DNA from 4 places in the Bacillus nitratireducens genome. Region 3 is predicted to be linked to each of the others. Evidence: riboswitches for the same ligand, from Rfam matches in the RefSeq annotation. Region 3 holds a riboswitch; each other region holds the start of a gene.
What was found. A riboswitch is a leader RNA that binds a small molecule or an ion and turns the genes downstream of it on or off. The one in region 3 is predicted to bind thiamine pyrophosphate.
Positions count from the first base shown of each region.

Region 1: another riboswitch for thiamine pyrophosphate. It lies ahead of thiT (energy-coupled thiamine transporter ThiT); the one in region 3 lies ahead of tenA (thiaminase II).
Region 2: another riboswitch for thiamine pyrophosphate. It lies ahead of thiC (phosphomethylpyrimidine synthase ThiC); the one in region 3 lies ahead of tenA (thiaminase II).
Region 4: another riboswitch for thiamine pyrophosphate. It lies ahead of Q3V31_RS23970 (MTH1187 family thiamine-binding protein); the one in region 3 lies ahead of tenA (thiaminase II).

Region 1 is NZ_JAUMJO010000003.1:69,582-73,122, reverse strand. It holds gene feoB (ferrous iron transport protein B) at 1-233, opposite strand, end outside; gene Q3V31_RS12190 (FeoA family protein) at 230-457, opposite strand; TPP riboswitch at 652-753, shown strand; gene thiT (energy-coupled thiamine transporter ThiT) at 840-1,499, shown strand; gene Q3V31_RS12180 (sensor histidine kinase) at 1,709-3,541, opposite strand, start outside.
Region 2 is NZ_JAUMJO010000005.1:323,442-326,982, forward strand. It holds gene lldP (L-lactate permease) at 1-1,575, shown strand, start outside; TPP riboswitch at 1,771-1,886, shown strand; gene thiC (phosphomethylpyrimidine synthase ThiC) at 1,999-3,541, shown strand, end outside.
Region 3 is NZ_JAUMJO010000006.1:261,404-264,944, reverse strand. It holds gene Q3V31_RS23295 (SH3 domain-containing protein) at 1-1,117, opposite strand, end outside; TPP riboswitch at 1,377-1,488, shown strand; TPP riboswitch at 1,549-1,651, shown strand; gene tenA (thiaminase II) at 1,734-2,429, shown strand; gene Q3V31_RS23285 (ABC transporter ATP-binding protein) at 2,398-3,147, shown strand; gene Q3V31_RS23280 (ABC transporter permease) at 3,147-3,541, shown strand, end outside.
Region 4 is NZ_JAUMJO010000007.1:132,390-135,930, reverse strand. It holds gene Q3V31_RS23985 (ABC transporter ATP-binding protein) at 1-242, opposite strand, end outside; gene Q3V31_RS23980 (ABC transporter substrate-binding protein) at 239-1,237, opposite strand; gene Q3V31_RS23975 (ABC transporter permease) at 1,234-2,007, opposite strand; gene Q3V31_RS23970 (MTH1187 family thiamine-binding protein) at 1,979-2,299, opposite strand; TPP riboswitch at 2,401-2,502, opposite strand; gene Q3V31_RS23965 (methyl-accepting chemotaxis protein) at 2,564-3,541, opposite strand, start outside.

The DNA.
Region 1 (3,541 bases), on a different contig from region 3:
AATTCGTCTGTGAGTAGAAAATTCGTAACAACACCTTCATCGCGTGAAACTGGATTCAAATCATACACGCCTGGTAAATCAATTAATGTTCCTTGCTTATCTTTTAATTTACCAACCTTCTTTTCTACTGTTACACCGCTCCAGTTCCCTACATACTCATAAGAACCAGTAAGTGCATTAAATAATGATGTTTTCCCTGTATTCGGATTCCCTAGCAAAGCAACCTTATTCACGCTAATTCCACCTTTATCATTTTCGCGTCACAATGACGAATACTAATTAACTGTCCACGACACTCCAATGTACAAGGACCTTTAAACATCGCTTTCTGTTTCAAGCGAAGTTCGCTTCCTTCCGCAAGACCGAAAGCAGCTAGTCTACGCTTTAATAACTGATCTAAAGACTGAATACTTTTTACTAACACTTTCTCACCAATTTTAATATCTACTAAGCTCATAACCTTCCCCCTCAGAAGAGAATGATAATTATTTTCAAAAAAATTATATCATACTCTATTTCAATTGGACTATACCCTTTTGCTTCATATTTATTAACATTTCGCTACAATTCTATTTCAATAATTGTCATACGGTATTCATTTGCCATTCTCATCCATTTCGCTTACAATGAACAATAGCAAATAAAGAATCTCGTTATCACAGGGGGAGCCTTACCGCTGAGAGGGAACAATTCGTTCCGACCCTTTGAACCTGTTAGTTAATGCTAACGCAGGAATTGTGCAAACGTCCGAAATACACACCTCTTTTTTTATTTACGTATTTCGTATCCTCCTATGATAATGTTCTTTTTTGTGCAACTTGGATATAGGGGGAGACAACATGCGTAACACCAATTTACAAGCGATGATCGAATCTGCTATTCTTGCAGCCTTCGCCTTGATTATCGACATTCTACCATTATCAATTAAACTTCCAACAGGCGGTTCCATCTCATTTGCTATGATTCCTATTTTTATTATCGCATACCGCTGGGGCTTCAAAAGGGCTTTCTTAGGAGGCTTAATTTGGGGGCTTTTACAAATTGTCGTAGGCGATGCTTACATTCTAACACCAGTTCAAGCATTCATTGAGTACTTCATTGCCTTTGCCTTTATCGGCTTTGCTGGTTTATTCTATCGTCCAATTCAAAAAGCACTTGCCTCAGACAACAGTAATGCAGAGCATTCAAGTTTTGGTAGTCGAAAAGATAAACCAAAACAAAACAAAGGAAAAAAAGCACTCGTTTACATTATCATTGCAACATTTGTCGGTAGCTTTGCACGCTATTTCTGTCATTTTATCGCTGGTATTATTTTCTGGGGACAATATGCACCGAAAGGACAATCAGCTGTGCTATATTCATTAATTGTAAACGGCAGTACCATGATCGGTTCTTTCATACTATGTACTGTATTACTAATTCTTTTATTTACAACTTCACCACGCTTATTCAAAAGCATCGGTGCTTATCAAATGAATACACAAAAAAAGGGCGCTTAATTAGCGCTCTTTTTTTTCATATCGTAATATCAATTAAAAATACAATAAATGCACAAAAGAAAATAAATACCATTATACTTAGCCAATTGCTATGCACGGTTCATCGACTCCTTACATAACCTCATTTTCTATTCAAATTATACTGCTCCAAAATAAAGATTAGGTAAAGATAATATGAAAATAAATTAAAAAAGCGTAGATAGTATTGTCTACGCTTTTTTCGGTAAATAGAAGTAAAATAACACACCACCTTCGGTATTCTTCACCCCATATTCAGCATCGTGCAATTCTAAAATATTCTTTGAAATTGCAAGACCAAGCCCTGTTCCACCTTGTGAGCGTTTCCTTGCCGCATCCACGCGATAAAAACGATCCCAAATTTTATCTAATTGTTCTTCTTCAATGTGAGCACCTTTATTTTCAATACATACTTTTATATGATCCTTCCCGTCTATTGTGGAAATAATAATATCTTCTTTTTTTGGTGTATAACGTATTGCATTCGTAATAAAATTCACAATTACTTGTTCAATTCTATTTTGATTCCCAATCACTTCTGCTGGACATATATGTTTGTGCACACTCAGTTCTTTTTTCTCTATCTCCGCTGAAAGCTGTTCACATATTTCTTCAATCACTCCATCGATATAGAAAGAATCCATCTTCATGTTATATGTGCCAGACTCAAATTTAGCTAATTCAAGCATATCCAAAATTAGTATATCCATCTTGTCTACTTCTTTTTCCATCGCCTGAAAATAGTAGTCTTTCTTATGTTCAGCTACCCCATCTTTTAAAATAGAAATACAGCTTTTCATAATACTCAGCGGCGTTTTTAGTTCATGCGATACACCCGCAATAAATTCTTTCCTTGTGTTTTCTAACTTTCTTTCTTTTTCAATATCTTGTTCTAACTGTCCAATATGTGAATGTAGTTTATTAGATAATGTATTAATATTTTGCGATAAATCACCAATTTCATCTTTTGAAGTAATCGGAATTTTTTCTGTGAAATCCAAATGAGCTATTTTCTTCGTTGTATCATTTATTTTTAGTAGCGGTTTTGCAATTTGTTTTGAGTAATAAAACGAAGCTAGAAAAATTAGAATGACTACAAATGCAACAATATAGATGTAATAATCTTGCACCATTTGTACAGCCTCATCTACAGGCTGTAAAGAAGCCATCGCATATATATATGTTACCGATCCGTCTTTTTCTTTTTTTGGTTTAATTAATAATTTATATTTTATATCATTTTTTTCATAGTCCATTATTTTTGTTGAATACTGTATATGATTATTCTCTTTTAATAATAAATCAGTTTGAAATTCTTTTATGCTATCTAAGAATAAACTATTTTTATAAATTGGATTCACAGGACCTTTTACATCGGGGAACTGTACTTTCGTAACACGTCCTACTATGGGAGCATTTAATTCCTGAGCAGCTTGCTCCTGAACGGCCGGCTTCTTTTCCTTAACAACTTGTTCCTCAGCTGCTTTCTTTTTCTCCTGATCTAATTTAATCATTTTCTCATTAAATGCTTTTTCTAACGGTTTATTAGATCCACTTAAATTTTGCTTACCTAACGAGAAAGAGAATGGAATAAAACTTTCTTCTTTTCTCACTCCAGAAAAATAAATTTCTTGTCCTAAAAACTTCTCTGATAATTTATTATCAATCTCCTCTATATTGACGAGATTACCTAAGGGAATCTTGAATATTTGTTGTCCAAAGCTCTTCTGTTGCTTACGGTCTATCGTTACTTCAAAATAAAAATCATCCACATGTTTTAAATTCCCATTCTGATCTAATATCGTAATCCACGTATTATTTTCTCTTAAAAAATCTTGCTCCAGCTTCTGAATTCCTTCTGCATTTCCTGTATAGTTCAAATAATTCTTCTCAAAGGAATTTAAGTTCACTTTAATATCTTCTACTTTTCGGTTCGCATAATATTGTTTGAAAAATATCGTTTGTCCAATAAATATCGTTGCTAAAATTAACATGCACAATGCTGTGGTGAGAGTAAATAATTT
Region 2 (3,541 bases), on a different contig from region 3:
TTAGCTTTAGCAGTTTTCCGCATGAAGGGGTATGTGGCAGGATTTATTACAGTTGTACTTACAATTTTGGTGGCGTTATTTGCATATAAAATGCCATTCACAATGGCAATGGCAGCGACGGGATACGGTTTCTTATACGGATTATGGCCAATTGCATGGATTATTATTATGTCAGTATTTTTATATAAAATTTCTGTGAAAACAGGTCAATTTGATGTTATTCGTGCATCTGTATTATCAATTACGAATGACCATCGTTTACTTGTTATTTTAATCGGTTTTTCATTTGGAGCATTTTTAGAAGGAGCAGCAGGATTTGGTGCACCAGTAGCGATTACGGCAGCGCTTCTTGCAGGTCTTGGCTTAAATCCTTTATATGCGGCTGGTCTTTGTCTAATCGCAAATACTGCACCAGTAGCATTCGGAGCGATGGGGATTCCGATTACAGTAGCTGGACAAGTAACTGGTATTGATCCGCATAAAATCGGGCAAATGGCTGGACATCAATTACCGTTCTTATCATTATTTGTTCCGTTCTTTATCGTATTTTTAATGGATGGATTTAAAGGGGTAAGACAAACATGGCCTGCTCTATTTGTAGCGGGTAGTTCATTTGCAATTACACAGTTTATTACAGCGACATTTTTAGGACCAGAACTTCCTGATATTACGTCAGCACTTGTAAGTTTAGTGAGTTTATCTCTATTCTTAAAAGTTTGGCAGCCGAAAGAAATTTATCAATCTAAAGAAGCGAATAGTGAAGTAGCCGCGGCGACGACAACGACATCTATGCCGAAACTAACGGTAGGAAAAGTAGTAAAAGCATGGTCTCCGTTCATTATTTTGACTGTGATGGTAGTCATCTGGAGCCAGAGTTTCTTTAAAGCGTTATTCGCTCCGGGCGGCGCTTTAGAAATTCTCGTATTTAAATTTGAAGTTCCAGGCTTGCACAATTTAGTAATGAAAGCAGAGCCAATTGTAAATAAACCGACGCCTTATGAAGCAATCTTAAAATTAGATATTTTATCAGCGACGGGAACAGCAATTTTAATTGCTTGTATCATTTCTATCTTTATTTTGAAAATGAGTGCAAAAGATGCAGTAGTAACATTTAAAGAAACGTTAAACGAACTAAAAATGCCAATTCTATCTATCGGATTCGTATTAGGATTCGCATTTATCGCAAATTATTCTGGTTTATCTTCTACATTAGCGTTAGCACTTGCAGGAACTGGTGGACTATTCCCGTTCTTCTCACCATTCCTAGGCTGGATCGGTGTATTCTTAACAGGATCAGATACGTCAGCGAATGCACTGTTCTCGAATTTACAAGCAATTACAGCGCAGCAAGTCGGTGTATCTGAAGTGCTTCTCGTTGCAGCAAATACAACGGGCGGTGTAACAGGTAAAATGATTTCTCCGCAATCGATTGCGATCGCTTGTGCGGCAGTTGGTCTTGCTGGAAAAGAATCAGATTTATTCCGCTTTACAGTGAAGCATAGTTTGTTCTTCGTAATTATTGTTGGTATTATGACGTATGTTCAAGCATATTATTTAACGTGGATGATTCCATAAAGTGAAACTTTAATCAGTGGGGGTTTTGTTCATCCCCCACTGATTATTAGTTGAGCCCCACCTAACTTCTTTGTTTTCGCTGAATTTTGAGGTGGGGGTCTTACTGCCCGTTAATGCGGGATAAACAACAAAAGAAATAAACTTTGCATTTTTCAGATTATCGTGTATGATGGGAAAGTATTGAAAATTAAATCAGTGATAAACTAGGGGTGCCTAACGTATGCGTAGGCTGAGAGAGAAGCGCGTGAACTTCTTAACCCTTTGGACCTGATCTGGCTCGTACCAGCGTAGGGAAGTTAACGGCTTTACATAATTATGTCTTTATGAGCCAGGTCCTTGTTTTTTTATGGACCTGGCTCTTTTTATTTTGGCATACGCTGGCCATATCTCGTCCTTGTCACGTACAGGGGGGCAACAAAAGTTATGAAACAATCTGTTTCAGCTGAGCAAATTGAATTGAAATCGAGTTTACCAGGAAGTAAGAAAGTATATGTGGATGGACCACGTGAAGGTATGAAAGTACCGATGCGCGAGATTGCACAAAGCGAAACGAACGGTGTCCCAAATCCACCAATCCGTGTGTATGATACGAGCGGTCCTTATACGGATCCTGCGTATAAAGTGGAGCTGGAAAAGGGGATTCCAACGCCGCGTCATTCTTGGATTGTTGAGCGCAGAGATGTAGAAGGATACGAAGGACGTGAAGTGAAACCAGAGGATGACGGTGTGAAAGTGGCTTCGAAACATACACCTGTTTTCCCGCAAATGGATCGCCAGCCGCTTAGAGCAAAGCAAGGTGCAAACGTTACGCAAATGCATTATGCACGTAATGGCGTTATTACGTCTGAGATGGAATATGTTGCGATTCGTGAAGGGGTAGAGCCTGAATTTGTTCGTAAGGAAATCGCGGAAGGTCGTGCGATTTTACCAGCGAATATTAACCATCCGGAAGCAGAACCGATGATTATCGGACGTAATTTCCATGTGAAGGTAAATGCGAATATCGGAAACTCTGCCGTATCTTCTTCTATTGCAGAAGAAGTAGAGAAGATGACGTGGGCGACTCGCTGGGGTGCAGATACGATTATGGATTTATCTACAGGTAAAAACATTCATACAACACGTGAGTGGATTATTCGTAATGCTCCTGTACCAGTTGGCACTGTGCCTATTTATCAAGCGCTTGAAAAAGTAAACGGAATTGCAGAGGATTTAACGTGGGAAGTGTATCGTGATACGTTAATTGAGCAAGCGGAGCAAGGCGTTGATTACTTTACGATTCACGCTGGTGTATTACTTCGCTACATTCCAATTACTGCAAAGCGTACGACAGGTATTGTTTCGCGTGGTGGTTCGATTATGGCGCAGTGGTGTTTATTCCATCATAAAGAAAACTTCTTATATACTCATTTTGAAGAGATTTGTGAAATTATGAAGCAGTACGATGTTTCGTTCTCTCTTGGAGATGGATTACGTCCAGGTTCGATTGCAGATGCAAATGACGAAGCGCAATTCTCTGAGCTTGAAACACTTGGTGAATTGACGAAAATTGCTTGGAAACATGATGTGCAAGTTATGATTGAAGGACCTGGGCATGTACCGATGCATTTAATTAAAGAGAATATGGAGAAAGAACTTGATATTTGTCAGGGCGCGCCGTTCTATACACTTGGACCGTTAACGACAGATATTGCACCAGGTTATGACCATATTACCTCAGCGATTGGAGCTGCCATGATTGGCTGGTTTGGAACGGCGATGCTTTGTTATGTAACGCCGAAAGAACATTTAGGTTTACCGAATAAAGATGATGTTCGCGAGGGAGTTATTACGTACAAAATCGCTGCGCATGCAGCCGATCTTGCGAAAGGGCATAAAACGGCTCATCAGCGTGATGATGCACTTTCAAAAGCGCGTTTCGAATTCCGCTGGCGCGATCAATTTAATTTATCTTTAGATCCTGAAC
Region 3 (3,541 bases):
CAAAATTCCATTCTCCATTATGTAATTCAAAATGAAGATGTTGCCCGTATGAATGACCTGTGTTTCCCATATGACCTACTAATTGTCCAGCTTGTACTTGATCCCCAACTTGTACAGCACGATCTTTCATATGAGCATAAACTGTTGTATATAATTTCCCGTTTATTTGATGGGCAACGAACACGACATTGCCGTAGCTAGCCGAATAATAAGATTTCACAACTTTACCTGCAGCAGCGGCTTGAATAGAGATGTTGCCTTGTGCTGCAATATCTATACCATAATGCATTTGTTCCCAGCGCATATCAAAAGTTGAGCTAATTCTTCCTTGAGTAGGAAATTTGAAAACAGCTGGAATTGATGAAGGTTGAGCTGTTTTAGTTTGTGATTGATTTTGATGTTGCACTACATAGTGTTTTGCTACATATCCGTATCCTGTGCCAAAACGAATTTTATACCAAGTACCTACCGTTTCTACTACTTGTACTTGTGTACCATTTTGTAACGAACCAAGTAGAGAGCTACTTGTACTAGCGTTGCTACGTACATTTAATTTTGGTGTTGCAACAGTATAAGAAGGTGAACCTTGTACAGCTACACCTTTTACTAGAGGTATGGATCCATTAGATACAAAGTTTTTTTGTACGTATCCAATTTGACCGTTATGTAATATTTTGTACCAATCCCCTTGTTCACCTTGAATGGTAATGAATTGACCATTTGGTAATATATCTAGAATAGAAGACTCTGTATTAGGTTCAGAGCGAACGTTTAATGCGTTTGCATTTACGATATATTGATTCTTTGATTGAACATTTTTTTTGAATAGAATTGCATCTTTTTTTATGTAGCCTGTTTTGTTGTTAACAGATACTTTATACCAATCTTGAGTTGTCTCAAGAATAGTAACCGGGCTATTAAATCGAATGTTGTCAATTATTGCACTGTCTGCATGGTTATTTTGATGTAGTGCAACGTTGTCAATTTTTACATATCCAGTTTTTACTTTAGATGGTTGCTTAGCAGCAGCTGTTTGTATATTGGATTCTCCCATAGAAGGAAGTAAAGAAGCAATTGCGATAGTAGTGGCTGTTAAAGCTGTAGCTTTCATATTCATGTAATAAAGACCTCCTCTAGTTGTATAGTTGTAATTTTATTATAGTATAAAGATATAATATATTGGTCGTATTCACATAAATGTAATATGAAATCAATAAAAATAATGTTAGAAGAGAGGTTCGTAAATAAACATTGTATATATCATTTGTGGGATCGCATTTATATTTGTTAAACACATTAATATTTAATGGATAATTAAGAAAATTAAAACAGTTGATGATGTCTTATTACAGTGTTATACTGACAGTGATAATTTTATAGTTTGCTAGGAGAGCTGGTGTTGCCAGCTGAGAGTAGGCCGTAAGCCTTTGATCCTTTTCATTACCTGATCTAGATTATGCTAGCGTAGGGAAGCAATTCGGACACTAACAATGAGTCCCCGTTTCTTTGCGTATAGAAACGGGGCTTTTTTATTTGAAAATTTCATATTGAAACCACTAGGGGTGCTTGATGTGCTGAGAGAGGAATAATCCTTAACCCTTACAGACCTGATCTAGGTAATACTAGCGAAGGGAAGTGGACAACGAATAAATGTATAATTTTATTTGCTGTAACCACTTCTTATATAGAAGTGGTTTTTTATTTAGATACATATATCGGAAGGGGAAATAGAAATGAAATTTTGCGATAGATTATTAGAAACTGTACAACCAGTTTGGGAGATGAGTCATAATCATCCGTTTGTAGTAGGTATGGGGGATGGCACGTTAGAAAAAGATAAGTTTCAGTATTATATTATTCAAGATTATTTATATTTGTTAGATTATGCAAAGCTATATGCCATCGGTGTTGTAAAGGCAACAAATCCACAAGTAATGGGGAAATTTGCTGAACAAATTGATGGAATATTAAATGGAGAAATGACGATCCATAAACAGTATGCAAAAAGACTTGGAATTTCTATAGAGGAGATAGAGTCAGCAAAACCATCTGCTAAAAATTTAGCTTATACAAATTACATGATGTCTGTATCTCAAAATGGCACACTTGCGGAATTAATAGCAGCACTTCTTCCGTGTATGTGGAGCTACTGGGAGATTGGAAAGCGTTTAAATGATATTCCTGGAGCAAGAGATCATGAGTTCTTTGGTGAGTGGATTCAAGGATATAGTTCTGAAGAATACGGTAACCTTTGTATTTGGTTAATAGATTTATTAAATGAAATGGCAGTTGGAAAGTCTGAAAAAGAGCTAGATCGATTAGAGGAGATTTTCCTATATTCCAGTCGATTTGAATATTTATTCTGGGATATGTCCTATCGTAAGGAGATGTGGGGATTTGAGGAGCAAGAACATACTACAGTTTCATAATGTTTCTTTTCATTATGATGAGAAACCAATCATCAATGAATTAAATGCTTCTATACAAGATAAAGAGTTTGTAAGTATTATCGGACCGAGTGGATGCGGGAAAAGTACTTTATTTCGCCTTATTACAGGTTTAGAAGAAGCAAGTACTGGACAGATAGAGCTGACAGAAACAAAGAGCCACCCTGTAGGGTATATGCCCCAAAAAGATATGCTCTTGCCGTGGAGGACGATTATTGAGAATGCTGCCCTGCCGCTAGAGTGCCAAGGTGTGCAGAAAAAAGAAGCGCAAGTAAAAGCGAAAGAACTGTTACATAAATTTGGGTTACAAGGATACGAGGCGAAATATCCGAAAGATTTATCTGGTGGTATGAGACAACGTGTATCTTTTATCCGAACTTTATTAACGGGCGGGGAGATATTATTGTTAGATGAACCGTTTAGCGCATTGGACGCTTTAACGAAGGCATCTTTGCAAGAATGGTTGTTTGAACAATGGAAAGAGTGGGAAAAAACAATTTTATTTATCACTCATGATGTTGAAGAAGCATTGTTTCTTTCTAATCGAATTTTCGTTGTAGAAAATCAACCGATAGCAACTTTAACTGAGCGAATTGTACCGCTTGATCGTAACCGAACAAGAAAGGATTTATATAGGCCTGAAGTATTGGCGCTTAAAGATGAGCTCCTTAGTATGTTACAAAGGCAGGTACTTGTATGATGAACCGTTTGAAAGAATTAGTTCCTGCTCTTACACTTTCTAGTATTTTACTCGTTATGTGGGAAGTAGGAGCAAGAATTGTAGATGAGATGTACATTTTGCCATCACCTTCTGCAATTGTAATGAAGATATGGAAACTAAAAGACATATTATTTACGGTTCATTTACCGGCAACGTTATACGTCGTTTTAATAGGTGTTGCTATTTCTATCGTATTAGGTGTGGGGCTAGCAATGTTAATGAATGCGAGTACGTGGATGGAAAGAGCATTTTACCCATTATTAATAGCTTCACAAACCATCCCGATTACAGCACTTGCGCCCCTATTTGTTTTATGGTTTGGATATACCATTTGGAGTAAGGTTGTTGTCACAGTTTTAATTACGTTTTTCCC
Region 4 (3,541 bases), on a different contig from region 3:
AAATCTTGTTGCGGCATATAACTTACAACATCTTGTTTTTTCACATGTTCCTCGTTATAAAATACCTCTCCACTCGTTGGCTCTTCAACACTCGCGATCATATTTAACAAAGTGCTTTTTCCACAACCACTTGGACCTACAAAAGAGACGAATTCCCCCTCCTGTATAGAAGCACTAATCTTTGCTAATACATTCTTTCCATCGAAAGCTTTTACAATATCTTTTATTTGTAATCCACTCATTTTTCACTTGGAAGGAATTCATTTGTAAAGGCATCTTTTACATCGATTTTCTTTTTAATAACTTTGTTGTCATATAAGAAATTCATGTAATTCGTCCAAACTTCTTCCTTCTGTACTCCCCACGCTTTTGCATCATCTTGATACTTTGTACTTAACCACTTTTGACTTTCTTGCACTAATTCTTTATTCACATCTGGAACAGCTTTAATTAAAATATCCGCAGCTTCTTTCGGTTCTTTAATTGCAAAATCATAACCTTCTGTCGTTGCAGTCATAAACTTTTTCACAAAGTCTTTATCTTGCTTTGTATGTTTTTCACTTGTAATAATAACAGGACTATAGAAATCAAGCGCTGGATCTAAGTCTTTCACCATAATCGTATTTAACTCTTTTCCTTGACGCTTCGCTTCAATTCCATCCCATCCGTAATAAATCCATTCGAAATCTGCATCACGACCGATCGATTTGAAGAAGTCTGTTTGTCCAAGAATAATTTTTTCGACTTTATTAAAATCAGCTTGATGTTTCTCCATAATCGTTTTTAACGTCGCTTCTTCTGCCGGTCCTCCCCAGCCGCCATAACGTTTACCTTCAAAATCCTTCGGTAACGTCATATTATCTTTTTTTAGCGATGCAAAAGCAGAGGTATTATGCTGAATAATTGCACCAACAGAAACAACTGGGATTCCTTCAACACGAGCTAATGTTACATTTTCTTGTGCACTTATCGCAAAGTCTGCTTTCCCAGAAGCAATCATCTGCTCTGCCGTCACATTATCACCAGGCTGGATAATTTCTACATCAAGCCCTTGCTTTTTGTAATAATCTTTCGTTTGCGCTACATATAAGCCAGTATGATTCGTATTTGGAAACCAATCTAAAACGACTTTTACTTTTTTATCTTTACTTGAACTTTCTTCTTTCTTCGCCGGATTACATCCTGCAACACCAACTGCTAATAATGCAGCTAATATAATTTTTAAACCTTTTTTCATTTTCTGCCGCCCTTTCTGTATATCCATGGTGCTGTTATTCTTGCCATAAATTCAACAATAAAGTACAGGCATAATGTCACCATGACGATAATCGCTGCAACACCAAATACTCGAGCCGTTAAAAAGGATTTTGTTGCTCTTGTAAGCATAACCCCTAATCCTTCACTGGCACCAAGCCATTCCCCAATAATCGCTCCCATCACACTATATGTAACAGCTATTTTTAAACCTGAGAAAAAGTACGGGAGCACTGCTGGAAATTTTACTTTCTGATAAATTTGCCACTTTGTCGCCTTCATCGTTTGTAACAACTTCAGCATATTTTTATCTACCGTTTGGAAACCTTCTAAAATGCTAAGCGCAATTGGGAAGAAACAAACAAGAATAACAACCATTACTTTTGGCAACATTCCATACCCAAACCAAATAATAAATAATGGAGCGAGCACAACGATGGGAATTGTTTGCGAAATAACAAGCAACGGATTCATTAAAATCCGAAATAAAGGGATAACATCCATAATGATAGCAATACTTGTCCCAAGTATAATTGCAAAAAACAACCCAATTATTACTTCCTGTAACGTTTGCACTGTATTCGGTAATAGTAAATCTTTCATTCCAATTAACTCTTGCACAATTGCAGACGGCTTCGGTAAAATCCACGGCTCAATTTTAAATAATGAAACAGATCCTTCCCATATAGCAATGAGAAGGATAAGCCAAATTGTTGTAATTATTTTAGATCGCTTCTGGTTTTGCATATTCATCACGGTACTTCCAAACTTTTTCGTCAATCGTTACGCCCGTACTTGGACGATAGTGAATTTTAATAGAAGTGATTACTTCTTCTGCTCCAGCATCGACGCAAGCTTGTTGCGCGCGTTTAATGACGTTAAGAAGTACATCTAATTCTCCTTCCAGCGTTGTTTCCATTGCTCCTACTTCATAACGAACTCCCGACTGTTGTACAACTTCAATTGCTTTATCAACAACGGAATACACATCTTTGTTCTTCGCTTGTGGTACTACTGAAAATGAAATTGTAACTTGTTGTGACATAATAAAATCCCCCTTACAAAATATGTTTTCAAAAAAAGAAAAGGCTTTCCTATCATGTAGGAAAGCCTTGTATACAAGTTATTCTATAATAACTTATGCTACATCACTTTAAAGTAACTCCCTACGCTGGCATTATCCAGATCAGGTTGAGGGTCGATGTATACTTACATCCTCTCAGCCAATTGGCTCCCCGGTTCTTAATTCGTTTTCATTGTAGCATGATTCATTTTATTGAACAAATAAAAGCACGTATAATCATTTCATTTAACTTTTGAATTCCCCTATTAACTCTTGTAACTCCTGTGAAAGCCAGCTTAAAGAACTGGCTAATTCAGCAATATCTTGTACAGACATTTCCTGTTCTTTCATACTTTCTTCAATATTATTACTACTATTTGCATACGTATTTGCAATAAGTGATAGTTCATTTACAACACGAACAATATTTTGGCTATTTTGCAATATATCACTTGAATTGCTAGAAACAACTCTAACTTGATTTGTAACAGATTGTGCTGATTTTGAAATTTTTTCAAAGAAAGCACCACTACTTTGAAAAAGTTTAATTCCGGATTCTACTTCTTTTGAAGCTTTTTGTATTGAAACAACAGCTTCTTCCGTTTCAACTTGCGTTTCCCCTATTAATTTAGCTATGTCTTTTGCTGATGCTTCCGTTTTCTCTGCTAATTTACGAACTTCATCGGCAACAACTGCAAATCCTCGCCCAGCTGCCCCAGCACGTGATGCTTCAATGGAAGCATTTAAAGCTAGTAAGTTCGTTTGATTTGAAATACCTGTAATTACAGTTACAATGTCACTTATTTCTTTTGACCTTGTTTCTAACGAGTAAATGATAGAAGATAAATCTTGTACTGCATTTTGGATTAAACTCATTTGATTAATGATTTGTTCAATAACACCATTTTCTTTTATTGAATGATGCTTCGTACCTTCAGACTCTTTCGCCATTTGTTTTGCAGTATTAGTTATCTCTTCCATCCTATCTTCCATTTCATATACAATACCTAAATACTTTGGTACTGAAGTTTCTTGTGATTGAACGCCAGCCCTTAACTCAACTATAGAACTTACGATTCCTTGGACTGCCATGCTATTCTCTTTCGTACTCACTGACAATTCTTGCGAAGATAAGGAAACCTGTTCTGCTGTCTGCTTCACTTTATCTATAATTCCTTTAAACTTCTCAATGGTATTATTAAAATACGCATTAATAATACCAAT